DNA from 2 places in the Isachenkonia alkalipeptolytica genome. Region 1 is predicted to be linked to the other one. Evidence: riboswitches for the same ligand, from Rfam matches in the RefSeq annotation. Region 1 holds a riboswitch; the other holds the start of a gene.
The links. Region 1 has a riboswitch for tetrahydrofolate ahead of ISALK_RS01250 (folate family ECF transporter S component). Riboswitches for the same ligand answer to the same signal wherever they lie in the genome.

Region 1 (3,421 bases):
ATACTAACGGATATGAACCTCTCCCAGGAAGGACTGCGCTACATTGGTCCTATGGCTGTAGGGTTTATTATTGTAGCCGCATACCGAATCGGACGAAAGGTGATAAAAGACGGAATCACCTTGGGACTTTTAATATTTGGAGGGGTAACTACATATTTTTTGAGGGAACCCTGGGTGTTTCCCTTGGTGTTGATCTTTGGCGGAGCCGTAAGTGTTTTAACATCTAGGGAAAAGGATATGTGGCATCGGGTTAAATTGAACCCTCCATGGAAGTACTTAATTCTCTTTGGAACCTTCGCCTTAGGAAGCCTGGTGCTGGTGTTTCTCTCGGATAATCAAATGATTCGGCTATTTGAGAGTTTCTACCGCTACGGTTATTTGGTCATCGGCGGCGGACAGGTGGTAATTCCGATGATGTACAGTGAGATTGTGGAAGTGAATCAACACATGAGTAGTCAAGAGTTCTTAACGGGCTACGGTCTGGTACAGGGGCTTCCCGGTCCGATGTTCAGCTTCAGCGCCTATGCCGGGGGCATGGCAGCTCGGGGAGGAAGTGCCGTAACCCAGGTCCTTGGTGCTGTGGTCAGCGGCATAAGCATCTTTCTGCCGGGGCTTTTATTAATTTACTTTATCTATCCCGTGTGGGAACGGCTGAAAGGGATAAAAGGTATTAAAATCGCTCTTCGGGGGATTACCGCCGTGGCCGGAGGACTGATTACCATTGCAGCGGTGATCTTAATGCAAAGCAGCGGGTTTGCGATCGATAACTTTATAGTTATGATCTTGACCGTCGCATTGCTTCTGACGAAGAAAATACCGGCACCCCTGATTGTTCTGGCGGTTCTGGTTTCTGGATTTTTGCTTTAGATTTTGTCTTGAGATAATGTAACTAAATTATTTGTCATAATAAAAGAGATCCCGGAGGAATGAGGTCGGTGAGCATTCATATGAACCTCAAAGGAAATTAAAGGATTGAACTTGAGACAATAAGACGTTTAATATGTAAAAAAAAGGGTACATGCTTACTATAATAATATATGTGAGGGGGTACTGAATATGAAGATTTTGGTAGGATTTGATGGTTCTGAGGGCAGCAAAAAAGCATTAAAGATGGCAAGGAGTTTAATCTACACCTGTGTGGTTGGTGAAATAACGGTTGTTCATGTACAGAGAAAGAGTCCTATCAAGTATGCATCCTATGAAGAAGTACTGGACATAAGTGATATGGATCAGACTTTAAAAGAAGTTTTTGATGAGGCCTACAAAGAAAGTCAGGAATCAATCAAATACCTAGAAAATGCTAAGGTAGAACTTAAAATCATAAAGGGGGATAATCCGGCTCAAGTATTAGCGGATTATGCAGAGGATAGAGCGTTTGATCTGATTGTTGTGGGTGCAAGGGGAGCCAGCGGATTAAATAAATGGAGACCCGGCAGTGTAAGTAAGGGAATCGTGGATAATTGCTGCACAAGTGTGTTGGTTGCAAAATAGTATAATTTAGATGCTTCTGAAGTTTCAAGGTCTTCAGTCTCATCGAGGCATTCTTTCGGTTTACATTCTCTAAATAATCAGTTATTATAGTTCTGTGGGCAGAGTAAGTAGTATGCGTTAAGTGTTAGAAGATGGGAAGTTGCTTCTAAACGAAGATGAACATCGCGTTATACTGCTGCATCCGCTGTTTCACCATTAGAGATTTTACTGAATTTCTCTTAATGTTGGAGCTTCTATGCCTAACTTTGAGAGAAAGGAGGTGCCGAGATGGATCGTTCGGATAATATAAGTGTCAAAAGATTTTTCAGCCCGGGAAAATTAACCACAAGAACTCTGGTTATCAGTGCATTGCTGATTTCCATGGCGGTGGTACTGGGTCAATTTTCCTTTATGGTAGGACCCAGTGTGCGGATAGGATTCAGTCGAATTCCAATTATCGTATCCGGTATGCTGTTAGGGCCCTTAGCCGGAGGGTTGACGGGCATTGTACATGATTTGATCAACTTTATCATGCGGCCTGCCGGCGGTTTTCACCCCGGATTTACCCTGAGTGCCATGATGACGGGAATGATTCCCGGATTTATTGTTCAGTTCAGTTTATTCTCCGGTTTTAGAAAGTTTAACAGATCTCGAAAAGCATTTACCGTAACCAATGTGGTTACCAGTGTTGCTGCGGTTTACTTGATTGTAACCTTGTTGATGAACACCTACTGGCTATCCCAGTTAATCGGGGACAGCTATCTGGTGTTGCTGCCCGTAAGGGCATCAACCCAGTTGTTGGCCAATGTGGTAAATGCCTTAGTGATTGTGATGCTTGCGAAACCTTTGGAAAACTTTAAAAAACAGTATTCATAAGATAAAAAGATAACCCTGCCCCGGAGAGGTTCTAAAAGAACTTTTTCGGGGCAGTTTTTTTGCCCGAGCACAGAACAAGGAGTTCGATGCAAAAATCCTATTCAGAGCTTACCTAGCACCATCGATAGGACTTACCAGCATTGCACTGATGTTTTATGCATATATCCTTATGTAAAAATCATTTGTAAGACCACAGAGTAGTGTATAAGCCTATACAACAATCCTGTCGCCAATAAAACAATTTTAAAAAGGAGAAGATATAAATGGTGATTGAAGAACTCTATCCCCGAGTATTTAAAGAAAGTCCATACGTAAATTTCTAAAAAACTCTTAGAACCATCGGTGATCGAAAAGTTAAAACAGCAAATTCATAAACTGGAACCGTTGTTTGAAGAGATTTAAACGGAAGTTGCCATTTTTGAATAGAAGGAAGTCAGCGGTTTTTTTCAATCAATGCCCCTCATTATATTGCGATTTATTCCGAGGAAAAGGAAGGATATTTATTGAATGCCGGTTATATTCTGCAACAACTGGACTTGTATTTATCAAAAGAAGGGATTGGAACCCTATGGCTGGGACTGGGCAAACCTCAAGAAAGCCTGAAAGCCAAGAACGGCTTACTATATGTAATCACTTTGGCCGTTGGGAAGGCCAAGAAAAAACTTCAGCGGAAAAGCAGCGCCGAGTGTAAACGAAAGGCAGGAACGGTTCACTTGATCCTCGGAGCAAAGCATTTGCTCCGGGATTTATTTTTATTGAGGTCTTTCGAACCAACCACGGACTTTATATTATTCTCCCGTTGATCACCCCGGCCGTAAAGGGTGCAGGATCAGACTTTAAGCCTGTGAAAGGATTATAAAATATATGCTTGGCAATCGTTACTTTTGGTTCACAACATCCAAAAGAGGGTAAAAACACATAAATCAAGAAACACCACGTAAAATTCCATGAGATGAGGAAAATGAGGGCTGAAAATGTTGGAAAAAATTGATTTGTCTTTTAATGTTGGGGAAGAGAATTGTTCGATGGAAATTTTAAAAACATTATGCTTGAAAAAAAATCAATACCGGGGACA
Region 2 (3,421 bases), on a different contig from region 1:
TCGAAAACCTATAAAGAGGCGAAGGGAATCTATGGAAAATTCATTAATAAAGAGGAATAACGGATCTATACCGGTGGTAATAGGGAAAGCTTAAATTGAAAAGCGCACACATAATATTTCTTTTTAAAAAAACTGTAAACACCAGCGGTCCCGCTTCGGGACCGCTGGTGTTTTTGAAGGTTTAGCTTTGCTTAGGGGACGGTTGATGAGCACGGAAGTATTTCAGAAAAACCTTACGGGCTTCGCCAATCATATATAAGGAACCGACCCCTAGGATCATTCCCGATGGATCCGTAATACTCAGGGCTTTAAAGCTTGCTTTGGAAATGGAAGGTTCCAGGAAGGTGTCCACGGCGTAACCCTGGAGTTGCTCTTTTAACTGCTGGGGCGGCATGGCCCGGGGATTCAGAGGTTTGGTAAGGATCACCCTGTCCACATAGGGGATGATCTCCGAGAGAAAGCCCTCCACATCCTTATCTTCCAACATCCCAAGGATCAAAGTAATGGAGTACTGCCTACAGTGTTGGTCTAAGGTCCCGGTTAAGGCTTTTGCGGCGGCGAGGTTATGGGCCCCGTCAACGATGGTTAAGGGCTCCCGGCCCAAGACCTCAAATCGTCCCGGCCATTGCACAGCAAATAGGCCCTGGGCAATGCTATCGAAGGTCATCGGAAAAAGGCCCTGTTTTTGGAGAACGTAAAGGGCAAGTAAGGCCGTAGCCCCGTTAAACACTTGATGCTTTCCCGGGAGTCGAATTTTTGTTCTTGAGCATCCTCCCGGGAAAGAAGTAAAGTCTACCGAAAAGCACTGTTCTTCTAAGGAGCTGCTGTGTATGGTTACCTGGTTCGGTTCAAAGGAGTACAAAGGACTGTTTGATTTCCTGGCAATGCTTTCCAGAACCCTCCTGGCCCGGGGTTCCTGGGGAAATAGAACCACAGGGACCCTCGTTTTGATAATGCCTCCTTTGTGATAGGCGATTTCTTCCAGGGTATTGCCGAGCAATTCGGTATGATCCAGTCCGATTTGAGTAATGACAGAAAGAATGGGGTTATCAATAACATTAGTGGCATCTTCTCGGCCTCCTAAACCCGCTTCCAGAATGAGTAGGTCCGTGGATATTCGGCTAAAATAATAAAAAGCCAAGGCTACATAAATCTCAAACTCCGTCGGATGGGATTTCCCTTTAATCAGCATTTTTTCAACGGCAATTGCTAAGGTTTCCAAGATCTTCTCAAAGTCCTTTTGCGGTATTAACTCCCGGTTAAAACGAATCATCTCCCGGGGATCATGAAAATAAGGGGAAGTGAAAAGCCCCACCTGATAGTGGTTTTCCATAAGCATGCCTTCCAGAAAAGAAGCGATGGAACCTTTGCCGTTGGTACCGGCAACATGAATAATCTGTAGTTTTTCCTGAGGGTTATCCAGTTCTTCAAGTAAGGCTTTGACGGTATCGAGGCCGGGAATACTGCCGTACTCTTTGGCCCGGGCAATAAGAGGGTGTATTTTTGGGGTTTTCATGGGAACCTCCTTGGGTTTTAATCAAGGAAAGCCCTCTGAAACAGAGGGCTTTTCCGAGGATGTGCGTTTTAGATCAAAGAATATGATCAAAGGACATGACTAAAGAATATCATTAAAGCTTTAGGGTTCTCTCCTTAAAGGATTGAAGGACCCCGGACAGTGTTAAAATCACCACCGTGGTGATTACTGCCACAAGTCCGTAGATCGTCGCCCTAAGGGGAAGAAGCACTAAATAGGCATCTCCCAGAATCGTGGATGCCCAGTAGGTATCCAGGGTAAGGTTTACCAAAAAGAATATCAAAACCATGGATACTGCGGCATTGAACAAAGTGAAGGTTTTTTTCTTACCCAGCTTGCTGCGGGTGAACCAGACAACCATTCCGGGGATCATCCCCACTAATACGGAACTTAGAGTAAAACCGGGGTGAAAGCCCCCGCCGATCAACATGACCCCGATGATGTCCTGGATAAAACCGGCCAGGGCCCCGGCAAAGGGACCAAAAAGCATGCTGGCAATGACAATGGGGATTCGAGCGATCCCGATTCGCAGGGTGTGATTTGCAAAAATCATGGATAATTGACCGATAACCACGGACATGGAAACCAACAGTGCAGAGGTAACTAAGGCTTTGATAGGAAGCCTTGTACCCTGGGTTTTCGGGGCGGGGGACTTAGGTGTTCTTTTGTTATCAATCATAACGGTCACCTCCTTTCTCTTAAGTTAGGCATGGAAGCTCCAACATTAAGAGAAATTTGGTGAGATCTCCAATGGTGGAGCAGCGGAAGCGTCGTTACAACGCGATAAGAATCTTCGTTTAGAAGCAACTTCCCATCTTCTAACACTTAACGCATAACGACTACTCTGCCCACGTATTCATCTTGATAATATCCCCTTAGAACAAAAAAGTAAAGGGAATACACTAAATATTAAGGGTTCAATAACCCCAAACCTTTTAACAAGGGGCGCTTTCCTCTCCCCGTTCGGCGATCAGTTTATCCGCCAAGGCATCTGCAATAAGGGCACATTTTTCAAGGTCTTCCGCTTTAGGGGAGGATTTTGCTTCCACAGAGTCCTCCACCAAGTCCCACTTGATATTTTCAGCGAATTGTTTCAGGGAGGAGACCCCGCCACCGCTCCAGGAAGCGGTTCCGAAAATACCTAAGTATCGATTTTTTAGCTGAGAGTTTTCTATCTTATGGACCACGGTCTGCATTGCAGGGAACAGTCCTGTATTGTAGGCACAGCTTCCCAAAAGCACCCCTTTAAAACGCCAAAGATCACTGATGATATAGGATACATGGGTTTTGGACGCATCATAGATCCGAATGTTTGTAATTCCTTTTTCCGACAGTCGTCGAGCCATGAGATCCGCCATCTTCTGAGTGTTTCCATACATGGACCCGTAAACGATGACCACTCCTTCTTCGGTTTCCGCCCGGGACCACCGGTCATAATAGTTCACAATACAGCTCGGATCCTTTCGCCAAACCGGCCCGTGGGTAGAGGCGATTACATGCAGGGGAATTTGAGCATCCTTAAGTTTTTTAATGGCCCGTTGTACCATGGGGCCGAACTTGCCCACGATATTGGAGTAATAACGGCGGATTTCGTCCATGTAAAATTCCAGGTTAACTTCATCGTCAAAAATCCCTCCGTCCAGGGAGCCGAAACCACCGAAGGCATCTCCCGAGAATAAAATCCCCTGGCGCATCTCGTAGGTCATCATGGTTTCCGGCCAGTGAACCATGGGGGTCATAAAGAACTTCAGTTCATGCTTTCCAAGGGACAGGGTATCGCCGTCCTTTACTTCATGGTAGGGGCTTAAGTCGCCGTAAAAGTTTTCAATAAAGCCGAAGGTTTTGCTGTTTCCCACAATTTTCACATTGGGATAGCGTTGGCGAACA

Region 2: linked by a shared signal. The riboswitch ahead of ISALK_RS05915 (folate family ECF transporter S component) and the one ahead of ISALK_RS01250 (folate family ECF transporter S component) in region 1 are both predicted to bind tetrahydrofolate.

Annotation. Positions count from the first base shown of each region.
Region 1 covers NZ_SUMG01000001.1:258,034-261,454, forward strand. Annotated here, with positions in the region: gene chrA (chromate efflux transporter) at 1-867, shown strand, start outside; gene ISALK_RS01245 (universal stress protein) at 1,057-1,491, shown strand; THF riboswitch at 1,589-1,680, shown strand; gene ISALK_RS01250 (folate family ECF transporter S component) at 1,759-2,346, shown strand; gene ISALK_RS01255 (nitroreductase family protein) at 2,796-3,149, shown strand.
Region 2 covers NZ_SUMG01000005.1:91,699-95,119, reverse strand. Annotated here, with positions in the region: gene ISALK_RS05925 (DUF4129 domain-containing protein) at 1-60, shown strand, start outside; gene ISALK_RS05920 (bifunctional folylpolyglutamate synthase/dihydrofolate synthase) at 182-1,516, opposite strand; gene ISALK_RS05915 (folate family ECF transporter S component) at 1,629-2,213, opposite strand; THF riboswitch at 2,292-2,383, opposite strand; gene ISALK_RS05910 (FprA family A-type flavoprotein) at 2,470-3,421, opposite strand, start outside.